Regions from separate parts of the Pullulanibacillus sp. KACC 23026 genome, predicted to be linked through region 3. Evidence: riboswitches for the same ligand, from Rfam matches in the RefSeq annotation. Region 3 holds a riboswitch; each other region holds the start of a gene.
What was found. Region 3 has a riboswitch for cyclic di-GMP ahead of PU629_RS16935 (response regulator transcription factor). Riboswitches for the same ligand answer to the same signal wherever they lie in the genome.

Region 1 (5,629 bases), 790 kb from region 3:
TCTTCCATTTATCAAAGGATTCATTTTGTGAAGAACGCACAGTTTGAACGGATTGATTCTTGAAATGAATTTTATTAAGATCATAAACTTTAAGGATGGCATTTTTAACCTGGTTATTTACAGGCAGTTCATCAACCTTCTTTTGAACCTCATCCCCCTCTTTTATCCAGCCTAATAAACATTCACTGCAGTAGATACATTGATGATACGGACTTTTGTCATTCTCGAAAGTATTTTCTGATAGTGATAAAAAATAAATTTCATTCAAGTCCTTTTGATCCATTTCTAGGTAGGACGCCAATTTTTTAGCTAAAAAACCTCTCTTGGTCCTATAAATCAATTCGTCATAAGAAATATTATCTGGTAGAGACGGAGCAGATATTGGATCTTCTTTTAGTGGAACTTTTGGTTTTTCTTTTAAAAGATTTAGGAACCGCCTCATTAAAAATCCTCCTTAAAGAATTCCTAGAGGTGGCATTAGTGTGATCTCATCAATAAAGGCTCCTAGTGGCTGATTAATTATATTAATCAAGTGTTGAGCAACTGTTTCTGCAGGAATCATTTTTGAGAAATCTGGCTTTGGTTCAATCTCATCCCAAAAATCACTCTTTACTGCCCCAGGGAGAATCGCGGTTACTTGAACACCCCTAGTTCTTAGCTCCGCTTGCAAGACTCTCGTTAAACCCAACGCACCAAACTTTGAGGCTGAATAGCCTCCACATCCAGGTAGTGCAGTTGTCCCTGCAATTGAAATAAGATTAAGAATTAAACCTTTTCCATTTTCGACCATGTGTTTCCCAAAGTATTTACATGTGAGATAAGTACCACGTAAATTCACTGCTAACATGTCATCGAAGGCTTTGGTAGAAGAATCTAGCACATTTTCAAATTCCCCTAGTCCAGCGCAGTTAATTAGGATGTCAATCGTTCCAAATTTTTGAGTAGCCCTTTGATAAAAGTTTGTGACTGAATTTTCATCAGACACGTCTAGAGACAGTTCAAGACTCTGATTGGTTTCCACTTCTTTGTTGCTACGGCTACCTAACACAAGATTAACTGTATCTCTCCTAAGCAGTTCAGCTGTTGCTTTTCCTATTCCTTTACTTGATCCAGTTATAGCGATCGTTAACTGATTTTCATTATTCATAATGAACTACTCCCTATCCGTTCCGTAATACTCAAAGTAGTTTTTTTCAGTTTCATAGAGTCCAATTTTATAAAGTTGATCAAGATCACCCTTTAATAAATCCCAAATGACAACTGCAACATTTTCCGAAGTAGGATTTAAGTGTTTAAATTCGTCAGTATCTAAATTTAGATGTTTATGGTCAAATTTTTTCAAAACATTGTTTTCCACAATTTTGTCAAGTTGTCCGAGATCGGTTACCATTCCCGTGATAGGATCCGGCTTTCCACTAACTGTTACCTCAAGGTAGTAGTTGTGGCCATGTCCATATGGATTATTACATTTACCAAAAATCTCTATGTTTTCTTCCTCACTTAACAAATCACTATGTAAACGATGTGCTGTACTAAAGTGATATTTTCTTGTAAGATGCACCATAGGCAAGCTCTCCTTTTCTGAATACAGAAAGTCATTTTCCCTTAATGTAATTTTGTGTAGGTCACAATTAGAAAATTGATATTCCAATTCATTCCATATATAAGTGACCAGATTCTCAGTCGTCGGAATATGCTCTTTAAAATAGGCATTCTCTTTATTTAAGAACTTCCCATCCAATTCTTTTTCAACTAATTCATTCATTATTTTTTGAATATCAGTGATGTTAACCACAATTCCTGAATTCGAATCTAATCTTCCTTTTACCATGACTTCTAGTGTGTAATCGTGACCGTGTCCATTCAAATGGCTACATGGACCGAAAACGAGTCTGTTTTTCTCCTCACTCCATTCACTGATGGAGTAAGAGTGAGCAGCCGAGAATATCATCTTCCTAGAGAGGTAAATCATGAAAGTCCCTCCTATTAATCTCTTTTAAGAGCATTCTCAAATTCCTGTACGAAAGTGGAGTCAGTTTTCAAGACCCCTCTCTTTATGGTTGTGACAGTTGCACTCCCAGTTTTTTTAACGCCGCGGGCACACATACATAGATGCTGACCTTCAACACTTACGATGACACCTTCTGGTTGCAAAACATTCATAATAGCATCCGCAATTTGCGTTGTCATTCGTTCTTGAACTTGTGGCCGTTTGGAAACAAGTTCAACTAATCTTGCAAATTTACTTAGTCCAACCACTCTGCCCTTTGGGATATAACCTATATGAGCTTTTCCAAAAAAGGGAATGAGGTGATGCTCGCAAAACGTATAGTAATTAATATCTTTGACAACAATCAACCCATCATAGTTTTCTTCAAATGTCGTAGTGAGTGCCGTTTCAGGAGCAACGCCTACACCCGCAAATACCTCCCTGTACATTTGGGCAACACGCTTTGGCGTATCAAGTAAACCATCTCTATCAGGGTTTTCACCAATTAAGGATAAAATTTCTTTGATATGTTCTTCTATTAAGTCCTTTTTTAATTCAACAGTCATTTTTAGATCCCCCATATTTAAATAAAAAATCCACCAAAAAGGATTGGTGGATTTTTTAAAATTATAGAATAGTTATTGCAATAAAGGATAACTATTCTATGAAGATACCCAACACCCTTTTCGGTAACCCGACTGTCATAGCTTATAAAAGCCTTAGACCCGCAGCTTTGCGTCCTTACCTTTCAGTAAGTTTGCCATTATCGAAGGAATAATTTTTTATAATGTTTTTATCGACATATAACCATGAAAACTTTATATAATTTTGTTGGTAGTTTGTGGAAGAGGCATGATTAAATAAATAAATTAAGTCTTTGCTTCCTCCTATAAATGCTTCCCCATTGCTATAATGGCTCTCGCAATAGTTGCATCTTTCTCATTCACCGTACAATAGGAAATTCTTTTAAATAGAACAATGAACTGAAACCCGTTCCAAAGTCATCTAAACTAATTACCTGGAGTTTTCATATACGGTATTGTTCTGTCTGACCTTTGAAAACATCGTGGCTTTTCTAACATCTTTAATCATGCTTAAGGAAATATGCCCCGTTTAATCCAATTGATGACCTAGGAGTTTACTCTTTCATATTAAAATAGACTATCTCCGGGATATTATATCGATACTTTAATAATCCATCTGCGACTTCTTTTTTTAGGATAGATCGCTGGACCCAATTATGGATACAGTCTACAAAGTCTTCAATACCCACATCAAGTCTAAGACACAAATCTTTAAACGAGATACATCCAAATGGATGATCCTGAAAGAAATTTATACATTTTAACTATGTCTTAACCATGCTGATAAATTTCCCTTTCTTTCTGCCTATTTATACGTCTATTGTCTCAATCTATATCCAAAATAAATATCCCTTGTTAATCCTATCTTTAGTCCTACTGATATATAGGATTATCTTCCTATTAAATCCAAAACAAAAAGCCTCTCTCCACTTTATTAAGCAGAAAGAGGCTTTTTTAGTATAAGTCAAAGATCCTCCATTTTTTGTTTATAAAAATAAGCAATTAGACCCGCCCTATCTTTTACATTAACCTTCTGGAAAATATTTGTAATATGATTTTTAACGGTATGTTCACTAATAAATAACTGGGAAGCCAGTTGTTTATTATTCAACCCTTTCACTACTAGCATAAGGACTTCATTTTCTCGATTTGATAATTTATCAATTTGGAACTCAAGATCTTTAGTGGAAATAGTTTGATCTAACGCACGCTCTCTAAGGATGAATTTTCTAAACTTTTCACTCAATAACGGATCAATAGGATTATCTATGGAATCCAACTCATGATCTTTCAGATGGTTAGATAATAGTGCAAGCAGTTGCCCTCCAAGGTCGAATCTTTGACCATATCGATTATATTTGGGATAATTCGTTATTTCAACAAAGTCTTGCAAAATTTTATATACCGATGAATGATCAGGTAGTACATTTGCTACAAATTCAGGCGTATACGAAGATAATAAACAAGCATATTCAATATCTTCTCTTTCCTTCAAAGACATTTCCAAGTAATCCAAAAACAAATGAGCGAGTTTTTTTAATTTTGTTGTGAACTCATAACTCTGAGGATCCCAATACCCTACACTTTCATGTAAAAGTGCTATTGAATGTTGAATCTCCACTTTTGTATGATTTGTCCTATTAATAGCCAGTGCACCGATGGTTGCTAGAGAAGACAAGAATGTTAAGTGATCCTCATTATTAAGATTCTGAGAAACACTTAATACACCATAAAGCTTTTGGCTATATACAGGACATTCTATAATGGTTTCTCCCCAATCTGAGACGCGAATAACAGGAGAAGCCTTTGATAAATTTCCCCCTTCATCTTTTAATTGGTTGTATCTCCTTAATACCTGCTTTCCATACTTTTCACTTTGGTCCTTTGTTAATCCCCTCGAGACAATTCTAACCTCTCCCGAATTAGAATCGAGATCGAACAGAGTAAGTGAAGAAAAGCTGACTTGCATAATATTCATGCTCATATCAACAAGCATTAGAGCAATTTTCTTAACATCTTGAATGCGGGATAACAGTTGACTTATTTCTATTAAGGCATTCAATTTCTGAAGCTGGTACCTAAATTTTTCTCTTGTTATCCTATTGAACAGATATGAACTGATTATATCCGTTATGACTTGACCGATACTTAGAATAGATTGTCCAAGTTTACCTTTTTTAAAAGAGACACCAAATAATACACCTGTGATACTATTATCAACAGTGATTGGGTAACAAACAAGTGATTGAGGTTTGATATCGTTAACTTTAAACAGTTTCCCTCTAGGATCAATATCAATCTGCTCCCAATAACCGGCTATTCCGCTAACCAACACTTGACCTAAAAAACCTTCCCCAACTAAAAAATTTGTTCCTACTAATGATTGATAATCTATGTGTCCCGTCACTAAAGAGATCACACATTCGTTATCGTTATTTTTTTTAGCAAGGCCTACAAAATCAAGATCAGAATCTAAGTTCAAAAACTCATTTAATATTTCAGAGACCGTATCTTTTTTTTCCTGTGCAGCAAGTTCAAGCACATTTTGTACACTTCTAATCAGTTGAATGTCTTCTGTTTTCTTTTGATCATTCTCTAAGAGCTTACTTATGACCTCAGATAATTCTAAAATTCTACTTACAATTCGCTTCTTTTCTTCGCTCGTTGTCTCCGGAACTTCCTCAATTGCGTTTTCCCAAATTGATGGTTGCGTGACTTTTTGTCTTATATATTTATAAAGGTCCGAGCGGGATTCCGTTTCTATGATAACACCCGCCCATAAATAATACTTAATCTCACCCCTTATACTTACTGGAGAAAGTACAATCTTTAGGCCAGGAAACGTGTCTAAAACGCTAGACCCCACTGCACTTTTTATCCATTCATAATATAAGGAATGGTTACTTTGGACCATTTTTGCCAAGCTGTTTTCTCCTGAAAAAGAAGTGACTGGATTTCCTTTAAGGTCTAGTAATATTATGGCTAGCTTGCAATTAGAAGCAAACACATCTTGCACTTGTTGAATACTGTCTAGTGCGTTTTCCATTTGTCATCC
Region 2 (5,629 bases), 1.7 Mb from region 3:
CGACGCGCGATTTGGTTGTGTCCAAATACGTGAAGCCCGATGCTTTCCAAACCCAGTTTTCTTGCCACTTCTTCGATTTCTTTCATGGCTTGTTTCCCATAGCCGAGCCCTTGATACCCTTCCCAGATATTGATGTCATAGATAAATCCTTTTTGGTTTGACCGTTCGGCAAGCCATATCATTCCCACTTCTTGGTCTCCCACCCTAATCACGAAGAACTTATGCTTAGCCGTTTTTTCTCCTTCTGGTAATAATTGTTCAAATTCTTTAGCTGCCTTACTCATGGATTCATGAGCATTCCAGTTGCCAGCCTTTACGTGTTCATCCGCATAATTTCTAATCGCATAGTTAAGATACGTATTGAATTCACTTGCATTCATTTCATCTAATCTAATCAATGGCCGTTCCCCCTGTTTGTGTTTTAATCCACTCAACCCCTTCTCTATTCAATTTAACAAAATCAGAACTGAATTGTTAGAGTTTTATAAATCATCCCCACTAGAAAACTAACGATCGGACTATTAAAAATGAACACAAGATGACTTAAATCACAGCTTTTTTAGATTGGTCTTCGCTATGATATGATTTAAAATAGGAATGATTTTAGGGGGATTCTTTTTGACTAACGACTTACTGGAGAAAGCCACAGAATTTATTAGAACTTGTTATAAAGAGCTGAATAAAACGGACCGAGAGACCGCGGAAAGACTGGTTGAAGTCCGTGAGCAGATACATAGTCAAGGCTTTTATGAGCATACCGCAGCTGAGCTTGAATATGGGGCCAAAGCTGCTTGGCGTAACAGCAATCGTTGCATTGGCAGGTTGTTTTGGGAAAGCTTACACGTTATAGATGCAAGAACCCTAAGCTCAGAAGACGAGATGATTGACGCTCTCTTTGAACATATTCGCTATGCGACTAATAAGGGTCATATACGCCCGACCATCACTATTTTTCCACAGGAGTCCCCTCATCAAACCGTGCGCATATGGAATCATCAACTGATTCGCTATGCAGGTTATCAAACAGAAGATGGGATTATAGGGGATCCTCACTCCATTGCTTTTACAAAGGCTTGTATAGATTTAGGCTGGGAACCGAAGTTTGGGAAATTTGATGTCCTGCCATTAGTCATACAAATCAATAATAATCAGCCAAAATTAGCCGATATTCCAGAGGAGATTCTGCTTGAGGTCCAAATTCGGCATCCTTCTCTTAAAGGATTTGAAGAGTTACATTTAAAATGGTATGCCGTTCCTATTATTTCGGATATGAAACTTGAAATAGGCGGCATTACTTATACAGCTGCTCCTTTTAATGGCTGGTATATGGGGACGGAGATCGGCGCGAGAAACTTTGCTGATGAAAATCGGTATAATATGCTCCCGCCAGTCGGACGATTAATGGGGTTGGATTTTAAAAATAGTGCCTCTCTTTGGAAGGATAGGGCCCTTATAGAGCTTAATACGGCAGTTCTTTATTCTTATAAAGAAGATGGGGTTAGTATTGTCGATCACCATACGGCGGCACAACAGTTTAAAAAATTTGAGGAAAAGGAACGGGAAAGCGGAAGAGCGGTTACCGGCAATTGGACCTGGCTGATTCCCCCTTTATCCCCTGCAGCGACCCATATTTTTCATCAATCCTATAACAATGAAATGAAAACGCCTAACTACTTCCGCCAGCCTAAGCCCTATTAAATGAATTTCTGCAAATTATAATTGGAAAGAGCGGTTCCTTTGGGATCGCTTTTTTTACGCCTTCGGACAATTGCTTAACTGCATTTTTTATGAGGAAGTTCACCATTCGTCTTAAACTCGCTAAACGTTGGGGGTAGAGAGAATAGACTCAAAGCTTTTACCATGGAGTGGCAGGCATGATAAAATGGCGGCTTGGATTTGTCAGGATACGCATAAGCTCCTTGTCAAATATAACCAGATAATTTATTTCCTAACCAACACTAAATCGAGAGGAGCCCTTAACCTAATTACCAAGTTTTGCTAGAATAGAGAAAGGGGGGAGGAGTTTTAAAATTGAAATTTTTTATTTACACCGTTTTATCCGCTTATCTTTTCGTCACGTTGTCTGCTTGCGGCGCATCATCTGAAAAGGCTGTCACATCGCAACCATCAGGGCATGAATCATCCAGCCAAACGGATCAATCTGCAAAAACCAACCAATCATCGGGAGCTAGCCATCAGTCTACTGGGAAGTCTATGCAATCACCGAAATCGATTCAGCCCACGGGGGACGCCGCTACTGGCACAACAAGTACCAGCGAAAAGAAGGAAAGTGAAATTTTTTTTTACGGCCAATGGCAAATTAAGAAGGCAATCGCCTATGGGCCTGCGGGAACTTATAGCAGTAACGACATCCAGACCATAACAGGGAAACAATTGGTGCTTTCAAAGGATCAGGTCACTTGCTTTGGCGACAACTTTGAAGTGATGAAACATACGGCAACCCATCCTGTTTATACAAAGAAAGTGATCGCCAAAAGCACTTTTCCAACCAATTACCGAGTTAACTTTGAACAACTTGGAATTACGGGGGATTCGGTTACGGAGCTTGACGCCACTGACGCAAATGGACTTTGCCTCGTTTCATTTATTACTTCGGACAGCCAGAAACTCATTTTATATGGTGGCGGTACATTTTTCGAACTAGATAAAGTGACGAATCAGGCGTCTGATGAAGGCAGCCAAAATCAAGCGGCCATCGAAGAAGCCAATCAAAACAAAGCTGTTTCTTTAGTTAAAGATTATTTGCGAGATAAAAATGATCTGGTACAAGACAAGAATCATTTTGTGCTCTTCGAAGAAACGTACAATAACTACTATATTGTAAGATATTCTACATTAGTATCTGGTCACTCTTCGACCAATGGACGTTATGCAGTTGATCTTAGCCAAGGAAAGGTCACAGATATATCGGATGCTGCATCTCTCAGTGTTTTGGGGCAATAATGGAACATGGGGACGGTTCTGGTGTTTCACTGAAATTGTGGAACACCAGAACCGTCCCTGCGTTTCATAATGGCTAACCAAATTAAGGGAAATTTATTGGATAAATTTGATGTCTATTCTTTAGCTGGATTCCGTTGTAAGATTCTACTTGTGAGTGTTGAACGACAAAATTCGACATAGACAAAGAGAGTCTTAATCGTTCTCATTTCCGAAAAGGCAAAATCGTTGAAAGACGATGACGCAAAACCACAGACCTAATGTCTTAGACAATGGTGGCTGGGTTACCGAAGAATGGAAAGATTAAACTTTTATAAGTTTAATTCGATATTCTTCATTTTTATCAGTTAGAAGGATTTTAGCTTTTGGACAAAAATCTTATCTCAAAACGATTAAAAAGGGGAAATCGATAAATATGAAGATCTCATCTAGAAAGTTCTTATCCACTGTTTCTGCATTAGCACTTGTATGTACAGTTTTTATTGGCAGTAAATCTGCCTTTGCAGCAAGCACCACGATTACTGGGGGAGACCTTGGCGTAACAACCGACCCTACTGTTGGGGATTTTTCATCCGTCACCTTGGACGGATCAGTTCAAACAACTACTGCCAGCATGGGTAGCCTTACAGTAACTGATGCAAGAGGTACGGGAGCTGGTTGGAATGTTGTGGTTTCAGCTACTCCGTTTAAAACTTCTGATAGCTCGCACACACTCCCAACAGATTCTCTTAGCCTAGCATCACCAACAGAAGTAACGCCTGGAACAGGTTCCAGCGATGCTTCAACGGTTACAAAGAAAAATGGTACCATTGATAATTCTGCAGGTCTTAAGCTCTTAAGTGCAGCTGTTGATGGTGGAATGGGCACTTATACCGTTAGTTTTCCGGATAATGCCTTGACACTAACCCTTAATCCAAAAGATGTGTATGCTGGAACTTATACCTCCACAGTCGCTGTTACTGTTACAACAGGACCATGATTCATTTAAGATAGAATTTTAACCATGCCTTTTATAGGTATGGTTTTTTTATTGTCTTTTTTATTAGTTTCGACTTAGGCCATTCATTTATGTACATATTAATTAAAAAGTAGAACTTGGTTAAGATAAAGAATCAGGGGTGATTCATGATGAAAGCAGCGCGGCTACTTCTCTCTTTTTGGCTTTTTTGTTTGATAGTCACAGGATTCATTCATGGGAAAGCGATGGCTCAGGATTCCACAATCCCCTTAACCATTGGACCGGTCTATCCTAAAAACCAAAATCCGCAAACAAAAGGCTACTTTGACCTATCCGTCCATGCCAATACTAAACAAACGCTAAGCGTAAAAATAACCAATAATCAGGATAGGCCTGTTAAAATTAGCATCGCACCTGCTAATGCCTTTACGAATCCTACTGGTGGAATGATGTACAAGCAGAATTTAGACTCATCCGATGCTGTCCTTTTACCTGATGCTATTAAGATGGCCAACTATTTGAAAGTTGAAAAAAGTGTAACGGTCCCGCCTTCCTCTTCAGTTGTGGTTCCGATTCAACTCACTGTTCCCGATACAGGTGGACAAAACCTGCTTGGAGGCATCCTCTTTACTATTCCAGGAACTCAAACCCAAACCAAACAACAAGCGGGTAAAGGAAAGGCTAATTTTGTTATCAAAACAGAGACCGTCTTTGCAGTTGCGGTTCAATTAAATTTGCCTAATAAGACAGCGTCTCATTTCGTGGTTGGAAATGCAGGCTTTGCACCGAATAAAGGGACAGCCTATATTGAGATGGCAAATGATTCTCAAAAAATTCAAGATGGTGTGACGGGGACCTATACCGTTTCAACTAACAACGGAAAGAAGCTCTTTAGTGGTCAATTTGGCCCGTTCAACATGGCTCCAAAATCAAAAATCAGATATCCCATTCAATGGCAAAATAAAACACTGAATCATGGGAATTACCTCATTCATCTTAATGGAAAAGTTGGAGATACCACTCTAAAGGCGACCAAAAAGTTTACCATCGGCAGTAATGAAGTCAAACAGTATGCCCAAAAATATAATCCTCCTCAAGCGGCAACAGGCAATAAAGGCCAGCCGATGTGGGTATGGATTGGCGTGGCCCTTCTTTTTGTGATTATTGTCGTTCTTGTTGGGATGATCGTGTTCCTTATGGGGAGAGCCAAGAGGAAATCTTAGAATGACTGGAAAAATAGGTGGATCGCCCCCACACTAGAAGAGGGAGCTATCAATTAAAAACCATATAAAAATGGGCTGTAATGGACTCTATGTCCGTTACAGCCCTTCGCCCGAGTTTGCCTGCTCCCATGACAGTCTGTTAGTAGCCTAAACAGAAGAACACTGAAACACCAGAACCGTCCCCGCGTTTCTGCGTTCCAATGAACCAAAAGAACCGTCCCCGCGTTCCACACCCGCGGTTCATTTTTGGACTGAGATGCTGCCGTTATGTGAGGTGAGTTGGATGCTATTTTTTCCTTTTCCTATAACGGCGTTCCCCGTGTATTTATTTAGGATATTGATTTTTCCGTTGTCGACAGAAACATTGAATTGAACATTTGTGGGGTCTTTTTCGGTTTTAATTGTAATTCTTCCATTATCCGTCGTAAAATCGATAGTTCGATCAAGGTCTTTTGTGATCAAAGAGATGCTGCCGTTATGCGATTCT
Region 3 (5,629 bases):
TTAAGAAAACCAATTGTCCTTTTACCCTTCCGAAAACGATCTTAGGTAAACGATTAACACCTAAGCAGATTGAGCTGCTTCTTACCAATGGCAAAACTGGGAAAATTAAAGGGTTTAAGAGCAAATCTAAAACTTTTGATGCGTGTTTGCAGCTCGAAAACGGAAAGGTCAGCTTCTTGTTCGAAACCCATACCCCTAGTAAAAAGGGTGCCAAAGGTCAGGGAAATGTACAGACTAATAGTTAAACATTTAAATTGTTAAAAGAGCGCGCTCTATATGGGGCGCGCTTTTGGTTGTTGGCTTATTTCGTTGCGAGAGTTGAAACAAGGGTTTTAGCTTGCAGGCTGCCAATACCTGTTACTAAATCATAGCCGTTACTTCCAAAGGTAATATCCATAATGGATAAGAAATAAATGGAAATTAAGTAACGTGCTTTACCTGAAGCTTCAGTAAAAAGTTCTTATTAGAGGTTCGGAAATTTGCCAGCCTACAGCTTGAATCAACCACGTGATTTTACCTCTTTGACCGACTCCGTGCTGGCTTGTCTCGAGGAAGCTCGCCCATTTATCCCAGAAGGTCGCAAAAAAATCTGAGAAGCTCCCACCCCGACTCAAGCAGGAGCGTGAAATCCGAGAAGGTTGCCCATTTATCCCAGAAGGTCGCAAAAAAATCCAAGAAGGTTTGTCAAAAATCCTAAAAGGTCTACCAAAAATCCGAGAAGCTCCCACCCCGACTCAAGCAGGAGCGTGAAATCCGAGAAGGTTGCCCATTTATCCGAGAAGGTCGCAAAAAAATCCAAGAAGGTTTGTCAAAAATCCTAAAAGGTTTACCAAAAATCTGAGAAGCTCCCACCCCGGCCTCATGCAGGAGCGCAAAATCCGAGAAGGTTGCCCATATATCCTAGAAGGTCGAAAAAAAATCCAAGAAGGTTTGTCAAAAATCCTAAAAGGTCTACCAAAAATCTGAGAAGCTCCCACCCCGGCCTCATGCAGGAGCGCAAAATCCGAGAAGGTCGCCCATTTATCCCAGAAGGTCGAAAAAAAATCCAAGAAGGTTTGTCAAAAATCCTAAAAGGTCTACCAAAAATCTGAGAAGCTCCCACCCCGGCCTCATGCAGGAGCGCGAAATCCGAGAAGGTTGCCCATTTATCCGAGAAGGTCGCAAAAAAATCCAAGAAGGTTTGTCAAAAATCCTAAAAGGTCTACCAAAAATCTGAGAAGCTCCCACCCCGGCCTCATGCAGGAGCGCAAAATCCGAGAAGGTTGCCCATATATCCGAGAAGGTCGCAAAAAAATCCAAGAAGGTTTGTCAAAAATCCTAAAAGGTCTACCAAAAATCCGAGAAGCTCCCACCCCGGCCTCATGCAGGAGCGCGAAATCCGAGAAGGTTGGTCCAAAAATTACAAAAGGGCAGCCGAAAATCGCAGACTCACTCCCCACTTTTAAGCTATTTTAGTGCAATTTCCTAATTAAGGGGAAATTTTTCCACTCGTTTATCAACTCCGCTTTAGCGTCTCCTATTAAAGACAAAAGCTTGGGAAAAATCCCAAGCTTTTGTCTGTTAATTATAGATTTTCTCTCACATTATCGGAACGACTTATGGTTAGAATTCCATCCTCTAATTTGACAGTTGGAAGCCCCTTAAGAACTTCGATAGGGACGAATGATCAGGTCGTCTTGTCAGGGCTTGGCGAACTCGTTTGATTGGATAAAATGAAAGGGCTAAACGCTTCCTTCGCGGCTTCACATGTTTCTCGAAATCGCAGCCAATAGTCTTTGACTTCTGGAGAACTGTCTTTATTTATAGAGATCTCCAACCACTTTAACTCATCGGCAAGCCTGATCAAGGAGCCAATCCATAAGGTTTGATGATTGGCTTGGATCATAAAAGGTTCGTCAAAGCGAAATGGAAGATACAAGCCGTTGATATTAGGATGTAAGATGAGCTGCTGAAAGGTTGTTTTTTTCGTGAATTTAAGAATAAAAGGGAGTGAGCCGTCATTTTTTGCCGCTAATTTTTTTAACCCTTTTAGGTCTTTTTCCTCACCTAATTCAATCGAATCGATGGGTTTTGTCCAATTTAACTGCTCGCGAAAAGGAACCAGAAAGCCTAGACGCTGCATGTGGATTTCAAGTGTATGGAATAATGGATTTTCTTTTAAGTCTTCATCAATTATTGGTTTTATGTGTGCTGTAATCATTGAGTACTCCTTCTGTCTCTATTGTCTATTAATAGTATTCGTTTCTCGTTTTCTCAACATAGGGGTAGAAGAGTTACAATAAGATTTCAAAATGGCAACAAAATCGAGCCAAAATAGTTGCGAGTCATGCCTACTAATAGCTATCATTAAATTTATAGAAAAAAACCTACTTTTATAGAAAAAGAAGGTTTTGTCTTAGTAATATTAGGGTATAAAGTAAAGAGTTTTAACTTTTAAGAGGTTTCCTGCTGGATGGTTGCTTTTTCGACCAATGTTATATAGGAATTTGATAAGATCAAAAGTTTACAAAAACGAGTTATTTTATTACAATTGTAAGAGTTTGCTTGAATTAAGTTAACGAATAAGTTAAAGTTAAATTGTCACGAATAATTTGTAAATAGCAAACTTGATCGAAAGACAAGGACGCAAAACCACGGGCCTAAAACAGAAGTTATGGTAGCCGGGTTGCCAAATTCTTATATTCGGGTGATGAAGATGAAAAAGCATATTGTATTGGTGAAAGAAGAAAGTATATTAACGGATGGTATTGTCGGGACTCTTGAAGATGCTGGTTATACTGTTGTGACGCACAGTTCCAGTCAGAGGCATGTGATACTGTCTGAGCGAATTATTCATGCTAGTCTAGTTATCGTTGATTTGCAGACACATGTCGATATCCTTGAGATATTAAATATGTGTAAAAACTTTAATGTCAAAGCCGTTGTTTGGGCAGCCAATCGACAGAATGAGTTATTAAGAGAAGCGTTTAAGAAGAAATTAAGTGGCTATTTCTATAATGGAATGGACAAAGAAGAATTATTATACGCTTTAGAAGTCATTCTGAAGAACGATGGCATTTATATCAGTCCAACCATTGGTGAGATTCTCCTTAACAGTTATGTAGGCTTGATCGGCTGCGAAACCGATAAACCGGTGGACGTCCTTACTTTAAGAGAGTGGGATGTATTAGAGCTGATCTCTCAGGGTTGCAGTAATCATGAGATTGCATCACGTCTATACATAACGGATAAGACGGTAAAAAATCATGTGAGCAGTATTTTAACAAAACTGCAAGTAAAAGATCGCACAAGTGCGGCTGTTATGGCACTTAAAAATAACTGGATACCTGTGTAATCGTAATCGGGTAGCTGAAGGCCCTATTAAGTTTAATACGAGTAAAAAAAGACTGAGCCATTAAGGTTCAGTCTTTTTTGCTAGAGACTTTTGATTATTTCCAAACGTCTTGAGCAATGTTGATAACGTGGCTTAGCTTAGCCCACTGTTGCTCTTCGGTTAGACGGTTTCCTTCTTCTGTTGAGGCAAAACCGCATTGAGGGCTGAGACAGAGCTGGTCAAGACCCACATATTTAGAGGCGGCTTCAATACGACGCTTAATGTCGTCAGGGTTCTCTAACTCACCGAACTTAGACGTAATCAGGCCGAGAACAACCTGAAGACTTGGGCGATTGACAAAGCGAAGTGGTTCAAAACCACCTGAGCGCTCATCATCAAATTCAAGGAATAAGCCGTCAACATTAAGCTCACTAAAAATTGTTTCACTTGCCCCTTCGTAACCGCCTGAGCTCATAAAGGTCGATTGGAAATTCCCGCGGCAGATGTGCATGGTTATAACCATGTCATCCGGCTTCTTAGCGATTGCGTCATTGATTGCTTTTGCGTAGAGAGCACGGAGCTCAGCTGGTTCTTGTCCCATTGAACGGATTTTCTCAAGTCCACTCTCTGAGAAGAAAATCGCCCAGGAAGTGTCATCTAATTGGAGATAGCGGCAGCCTGCCTCATAAAAGGCTTGTATACCTTTTTGATAGGCAATGGCCAAGTCGTTTAATAAGAGGGCAGTATCTTGGTAAGGCTCATATTCTATTTTAGCTCGTGCGTGAAGCATATTAGGGCTTGGAATCGTCATTTTGGCTGTATGCTCACCTGCATGATCCTGAACAAAGCGGAAATCATCAAGCATCGGATGGTTGCCAAAATCAAGCTTGCCGGTAATCTTAACTCCGTGAGGCTTGCTTTCGGTTCCGTGAAATTTGAGGCCTTCATCCGGCTCATAACCCTCACAGCCGACTAAATTTTCAAGAAAATCAAAATGCCAATAGGCACGGCGAAATTCACCGTCTGTCACCGCTTTTAAACCAATCTCTTTTTGTTTTTCAATAACGCGTTTAATTTCACGATTTTCAATCTCACGAAGGTCTTGAAGAGAGATCTCGCCTGATGCCTTCTTTAAGCGTGCTTCTTTAATAGCCTGCGGACGAAGCAAACTTCCAACTTGGTCAGCGCGAAATGGCGCAATCGTTCTAATAAGGCTGTTCGCTGTATTGGAATGGGTCATTTTACTCCCGCCTTTCTTAAGTTCATTTATAGTAGAATAAAATCAGATGGATAATAGAAAGTCCTCTAATCATTTACTTTTTAACTTTAAACTAAAAAAATGTTGGCTTCAAGTGTTTTGATTTTTCTAAATAGAGAGGAGAGGAAGAATGAAAGTCTCACTGGAACTCATTGTTAGATCCACAGAGATCGATGTGAACGGCCATGTTAACAATGCTAAATATCTTGAATATCTTGAGTGGGGAAGAGAAGAGTGGTATGAGAAAGCAGGTTTGTCCTACCAAACCTTCCTTGAAATGGGAATCCAGACGGTTACTGTTAATATTAACATCAATTATAGGAAGGAATGCCGGCAAGGGGATGTTCTCGTGGTGACGACGATTCCTGAAAAAGTGGGCTGTACAAGCTATGTCCTTCGTCAAGAGATTTGGAATCAGGCTGACGAACTTTGTGCGGATGCCCTTGTAACAAGTGTGACAATGGATGAAGCGACGCGAAAAAGCCGTCCAGTCCCTGAACAGTTAAAAAGGCTATTCAATTAAAAGAATTTAAAAAGTGCAGGTGTCTCTTTGGACACCTGCATGTTTGGATTGGCTTAATAAACCTTTACGCTCGTAACGTCTAATGTCCAATCAAATGGGTCGGCAACTTTACCTGTTTGAATCCCTGTAATCGCATCATATAAGCGCTGGGAGAGCGGGCCAATTTTCTGGTCACCTACCGTAATAATGTCCCCGTTCCAATTCAATTCACCCACAGGAGAGATGACAGCAGCGGTCCCGGAACCGAAAACCTCCTCCAATTCACCGCGAGCATGAGCTTCGAAAACTTCTTTGATCGAAATGCGTGTCTCACGTACGGGTACGTTCCAATGCTTTAGCAAATCAATGACAGAATCCCGTGTCACGCCATCTAAAATACTTCCATTTAATTGAGGGGTGACGACTTCCCCGTTAATCTTAAAGAAGATATTCATGCTGCCGACTTCTTCAACGTATTTGTTTTCTTTGGCATCGAGCCAAAGGATTTGAGCATACCCTTTAGCGCTTGCGTCTTCCTGAGCTTTTAAGCTGGCCG
Region 4 (5,629 bases), 800 kb from region 3:
AAGGAAGGACCCTTTGAAACGATTGGGGTGGCGGGTTTCTTTGGCTTACCGATCTTAACGAGTGAATTGGGAAGCAAGCATTGCCATGCCTCTTTACCAGTTATGCACAACCCCCAACATAAAATAATAGAGACTTCAAATGAAACTCAACGGAAGTCCTATCAACAACGTAAACAAGTGGTGGATTCGACTGGTTATACATTTAAAAAAATGAAACAAAATGTCCTGGCAAGCTTACTTTTACCAGAGATCAGTGGTCCATGGCTTGGTCTCAGTATGGTGTCACGGAGTTTTATTCCACGGGTAGCCAGTCGATTCATACGTCGACTTCGAGAGACGTGGTTACAAAAACCGGATACCGAGCTTCAACTTGAAAACAACCATGACATAGAGTCTGAGATTCCGATTGGCTTTACTGAAGAAGAAAGAGTAAGCTATGCAAGCCAAACACTCAAAATGATGGGTCTTACGAAGAATTTTGCACCGTTAGTTGTAATCTGTGGGCATGGAAGCCAAAGCCTAAATAACCCGTATGCAGCGTCTCTTGAATGTGGGGCCTGCGGTGGAGCGGCAGGTGGATTCAACGCACGGGTTTTAGCGACTTTGTGCAACTTGCAGGAGGTAAGAGAGAAACTTTCAGTGGAAGGGATAAAAATCCCAGAGGAAACGGTTTTTGTTGCAGCTGAGCACCAAACGACGGTGGACGAATTAAAGTGGATTTATGTTCCAAAACTTTCAAATCAAGCTCAAGACGCGTTTGAACGCATCAAGGCCGTATTACCTAAAGTGAGCCATGATGCTAATGAAGAACGTCTAGCTCAATTACCTAATATCAAATCTCATCTCAAAGACCCGACAGAGGAAGCTCATCGTTTTGCAGAAGATTGGAGTGAGATTCGTCCCGAATGGGGATTGGCTCGTAATGCTGCTTTTATAATTGGCAAGCGGCAACTAACTAAGGATTGCCATTTGGAAGGGCGAGTGTTTCTTCATAATTATGATTGGGAACAGGATCAAAACGGAAATCTTCTTTCTAATATTATCGCTGGACCAGGAACAGTAGCACAGTGGATTAATCTGCAGTATTACGCCTCAACTGTTGCCCCCCATTATTATGGGAGCGGGAATAAAAGGACGCAAACCGTGACGGCAGGTCTTGGTGTTATGCAGGGGACTGCTAGTGATTTGTTAACTGGCTTGCCTTGGCAATCTGTTATGGAATCCGATTATAAGGTCTATCATGCTCCTCTTCGATTACTTATTGTCATTCAAGCGCCTAGAGAATATGTGGAGCGTTTATTAAAGAAAGATGTTGCTTTCCATCAAAAAGTTAAAAATGGATGGATTAGACTTGCAAGTATTGATTCAGAAGGATGTTGGGAAAACTGGTAGTGGTTAAATTAAAGGTCTATCAATTTAGTTTTCTATTTTTATTTGTATAAATTAAAGCATCATAAATTATTTTATAAGAGGGGTTGTACGTTATGGATATAAATAAAAACAACAAAAAAGTTTTATTTTTGACAGACATAGAACCTAGAATAGAGCCATTCCTCCAACAAGAGATGAATATTGAACTTGAAAACATGCTGATTTTACAAAGCTACGGCTCTGTTATCTCCAATCCTTATGGAGATATTATGAGATCGATTATAATGGCTATTTATCAGGAAGATGTTCAAGAAGTAGTTGTAGTTGGTACAGAAGGCAAGAGGAACGTTTCACCCGATCTAAAAAGTCTTCTTGATTCAGAAAGTGAACAAATGAAGGAAAAACTAAGAACGATGGATTATCTTTTTGAACATTGCATGCCTGAATTTATGGATGGAACTTTAAAAGAATGGATCGAAAAAGGAGAGCAGGATGTTGCTGAGATTGTCCAAAAGAGTATTGAGATGATTCGCCAGCATCCATTAGTACCATCGTATGTTAAGATTAATGGTTTAATAGTGAATAAAAATAGAGAGTTTTCAACGATCAACTAATTGCGAATGTAATAAAGAGATACAGATTCAATAAAAAACAGGAGCACTTTAGAAACTGCCAATATCCTCCGTGGAGTGTCGTGTGTTGCTACATACACGTTGGACACGTTGAGTGAGTAGACATGGTTCTATCTCTAATGCTAAATCTAACATTGGTTTTGAAAAGCCCTTTCAGAATTTAACTGAGGGGGCCTTTTCTCATGTTCAGAGGTAATGATTTCCCCTATAACAAGATCAAGATGTAAACATTTTACAAATGCATTGAAGTTAAAAAAGAAACTGTACGTCAAGACGCTACGAGTTGGAAATTTGAAAATCCTTGCTGCACCGTGTTTTTAGGACATAACATGCAAATTATTACAGATGATCACTCTATGGGGGAGCCTCCTTGATATATAGGTTTTTTGAGCAGTCTACTAACCAAATGCTAACGGGATGTAAATAAATGAGCTTTCTCTTGAGTTGACTCAACAGTGTATAGATTAGTTAAGCTTTATCAAGACCGATACAAATTTTATCTGCCTCAATAGATTGAAAATTGTCGAAAAATAGTAGCTTGGTACTGTAAAGTAGTAAACCATGACTACTTCCTTTATAAAGTATTAACCATTATTATTAAAAAAGATAATAAATAATGGTAAATATTTCAGGTAACAGATGTTTTGGTCTAATATGGGGGAATGGTTTATTGGATACTATTTTAGGAATAACGCTCTCGGATAAGGAGAAGGAGTTGATCTTATCATGTATGAAATACACGTTAGAACAAGATAAGGAAAACGTTTTCCTTACTGAAGAAAAAAGAAGGCTGTTAAGTTATTTAATAAATGAATTCTCAAGTTTAGCCGCAACCCGTGAGAATAATAATAAAGATAGTATAAAAAATAGTGTAAAAAAAAACTTTCAGCTAGGGAATTTGAAATCTATAGTTATGTTTTAACTGGCTTATCTAATAAAGAGATCGCTGAAGTAACGAAGATATCACCTAATACAGTTAAAATACATCTGAATAGTATTTATAAAAAATTGGGTGTAGTTAATAGGTGGGAACTCATAACAAATTTTACCAATATATAAAAAGGTTGTCATAAATACCAAAACGTTTGTTTATTGAAAAAACTTAGTTATCCAATAAATTTCATAAATAGGTTTTTTCTATAAATAAAAAACCTATACCGAAAAGGCAAACTTTTTCGAAAGGAAAGGACGCAAAGCCACGGGCCTAATGGAAACAACAATGGCAGCCGGGTTACCGAAGAAAGGAGCGCATTGTAGATGATTCTCTGATTAATTCGGGGAGTCCTCTTTTTTTATGGAGAGGTGAGGAGAATTTAATGTTAATCGATCATTTTATAAGGGAAGAACAGTTTTATCATCACTTTCAACCTATTTATGATATTGAAAATTGGTACTTAATTGGTAGAGAAGTCTTGCTAAGATCCAATGAATTCTCAAATCCAGAAATACCATTTTGTCTTGCCAAACAAAAAGAAAAGCTTTATGAATTGGATTCGCGGTCCATCCATAAAGCTATCAGTACCTACCATATGGCAGGATACTCAAAAAGAGAAGGTAAGTTATTTGTAAATGTCTATCCGTCGACCATATCAAATGGGGATTTCCCCTCTTTCATTATTAATATAATGAATGAATTTAATGTGTCAAGGCACCAAATAGTACTAGAGTTAACCGAAACAGAGAAAATAAAGGACTTAAAACAATTCCAAAAGATAATAAATTTATTGAGAAAGTCAGGGATTTTAATTGCGCTTGATGATATCGGCAAAGGAATTGAAGATACCCAAAGAATAATCGAATTAAACCCAGATTTTATAAAATTAGATAAGTATTTTGCACATGATCTTTACATGTCAAAGAAGAAACAAGATTTTGTTAGATTCCTTCAAAATTATTGTGATGCGTATAAGACGTATCTCATATTAGAAGGGATAGAAACCCCTGTTGATTTGGCCTTTGCCAAGAGTTTTGGCATCAAATATGGTCAGGGGTATGCTTTGGGTAAGCCTGATGTTTTGGAAAAGACGGTATGAGTGATGATGAATGATATAGTGTGGATCGAAACCTTCATGTTGTTAATAATTGTTTTCCTTTTCCTGAAATCTGTAAAAAACAATCAAACTAAGAAAGCTGAAATAGCCCGTTTAAAGAATAAAATGAAAAAAGCTAAGACATCAAAAAATCCAATCAATATCCAGAAAAACAGAAGGAAATATCACCGGGTTTCAGTGAAGGATCTAACCTGCAAGCTTAAAATTATTGATTTTGGTCATCAGACTTTAAGGAAATTAAATAATAAGTCAATTAGTGGACAGATTTTAGATCTAAGTGTCGGTGGCTTAGGATTTTTATGCGAAGTTGATTTTCCTGTCACTGATCCAGTTTTAGTTGATATTAGCTTTACACTAAAAGAGGAAACTTATATCTATTCAGGAATTGTTGTTAGAAAAGAGGGCCATAAAGGAAGTAATAACTTGTTATATGGAATACAATTTACAAATATGGGTTTAAATGAAGAAGCTAAGTTAAACCAATTAGTGAATCATTTGGCGCGTTCAAAAAAAAGCATAAATTAACTAGACAGATTAAAAGGCCTCTAAACACATGATGTTTAAAGGTCTTTTGTTTTTCTATAAAGGGTTGTCACTCTAAAGCTAGTAAGGCAGGCAAAAGGATACGAAATTATTAGCCGGCTACTTCCATTGTTTAATTAAGAATTGCATTTGGGAATGTTTTTTCGAAGGTTAATGTTGTTTGATCAATTATGATAAAACGGGTAATTCACATGATTAAAGGTCATCCAGTTCCCATCTGCCTCAAAGGAATTAGCTAACTTAGAGGCCAGATTAATAATTTCTTTTGGATAGTGTAGTTGCTCTAATAATTTGATTCCATTTCTTGTATACGAAGGGCCTTTCTTTAATTTATAATCGAATGATATCGAGTTATTTTCAATTGTTTCACTGAAGTGATAGTGTTCATAGTAATCCTTTGTAATTTGTGTTAACTCTATATCGTGTGAAGCTGTAATACACAAATTATTCTTCTGGTAATTAATCCAATTTAAAATTGAAGCGGATGCAGATATTCGTTCTACTGTATTGGTCCCTTTTAAAATTTCATCAATAAATGTCATGCAAGACATACCTTGTTTAATGGTATCAATGATCCGTTTTAGTGATTTAATTTCAGCAATAAAGTAACTGTCACCTCCTAAGACATCATCACTTATTGCCATAGAAGTAAGAATGTGGGACGGTTTAATAAGGAACCCTTTTGCTAATACAGTATTAATGGTCTGTGCTAAAATGCAATTTATCGCAACGGCTTTAATAAAAGTAGATTTGCCTGAAGCATTGGAACCTGTAATTAGGATGTCTTTATCAATCTCAATATTATTTTTTACAGGGTGTTTAATTAGCGGATGATATAAGTCTGTCCCTTTAAGTTTCATTTCTTCAATAAATGTTGGTATGCAATGATCTGGGTATAAATTTCTAAAGTGTGTGATAGATATCGCCAAATCTAAATCACTTATTTCGTGCCATAAAGAAATATAACTTTCTTGATTATTTTTAATCGTTCTTAAAATGCGATTGTATGCGATGAAATCAAGTAAGAAAAAG

Region 1: another riboswitch for cyclic di-GMP. It lies ahead of folE (GTP cyclohydrolase I FolE); the one in region 3 lies ahead of PU629_RS16935 (response regulator transcription factor).
Region 2: another riboswitch for cyclic di-GMP. It lies ahead of PU629_RS02385 (WxL domain-containing protein); the one in region 3 lies ahead of PU629_RS16935 (response regulator transcription factor).
Region 4: another riboswitch for cyclic di-GMP. It lies ahead of PU629_RS20655 (EAL domain-containing protein); the one in region 3 lies ahead of PU629_RS16935 (response regulator transcription factor).

What each region holds. Positions count from the first base shown of each region.
Region 1 is NZ_CP119107.1:4,440,393-4,446,021, forward strand. Features, by position in the region: gene PU629_RS20605 (ATP-binding protein) at 1-442, opposite strand, end outside; gene PU629_RS20610 (SDR family oxidoreductase) at 455-1,147, opposite strand; gene PU629_RS20615 (6-carboxytetrahydropterin synthase) at 1,154-1,972, opposite strand; gene folE (GTP cyclohydrolase I FolE) at 1,987-2,556, opposite strand; cyclic di-GMP riboswitch class I at 2,676-2,762, opposite strand; gene PU629_RS20625 (LuxR C-terminal-related transcriptional regulator) at 3,539-5,620, opposite strand; gene PU629_RS20630 (hypothetical protein) at 5,605-5,629, opposite strand, start outside.
Region 2 is NZ_CP119107.1:529,674-535,302, reverse strand. Features, by position in the region: gene PU629_RS02400 (GNAT family N-acetyltransferase) at 1-398, opposite strand, end outside; gene PU629_RS02395 (nitric oxide synthase oxygenase) at 619-1,698, shown strand; gene PU629_RS02390 (hypothetical protein) at 2,032-2,964, shown strand; cyclic di-GMP riboswitch class I at 3,170-3,253, shown strand; gene PU629_RS02385 (WxL domain-containing protein) at 3,377-3,940, shown strand; gene PU629_RS02380 (WxL protein peptidoglycan domain-containing protein) at 4,087-5,142, shown strand; gene PU629_RS02375 (DUF4097 family beta strand repeat-containing protein) at 5,383-5,629, opposite strand, start outside.
Region 3 is NZ_CP119107.1:3,652,205-3,657,833, reverse strand. Features, by position in the region: partial or broken gene PU629_RS16945 (DNA topoisomerase III) at 1-245, shown strand, start outside; gene PU629_RS16940 (hypothetical protein) at 1,667-2,200, opposite strand; cyclic di-GMP riboswitch class I at 2,590-2,673, shown strand; gene PU629_RS16935 (response regulator transcription factor) at 2,696-3,334, shown strand; gene PU629_RS16930 (5-methyltetrahydropteroyltriglutamate--homocysteine S-methyltransferase) at 3,429-4,553, opposite strand; gene PU629_RS16925 (acyl-CoA thioesterase) at 4,702-5,094, shown strand; gene PU629_RS16920 (branched-chain amino acid aminotransferase) at 5,148-5,629, opposite strand, start outside.
Region 4 is NZ_CP119107.1:4,450,696-4,456,324, reverse strand. Features, by position in the region: gene PU629_RS20670 (DUF2309 domain-containing protein) at 1-1,392, shown strand, start outside; gene PU629_RS20665 (carbonic anhydrase) at 1,485-1,985, shown strand; gene PU629_RS20660 (hypothetical protein) at 2,674-2,925, shown strand; gene PU629_RS22675 (helix-turn-helix transcriptional regulator) at 2,907-3,062, shown strand; cyclic di-GMP riboswitch class I at 3,158-3,242, shown strand; gene PU629_RS20655 (EAL domain-containing protein) at 3,320-4,036, shown strand; gene PU629_RS20650 (PilZ domain-containing protein) at 4,040-4,579, shown strand; gene PU629_RS20645 (MutS-related protein) at 4,762-5,629, opposite strand, start outside.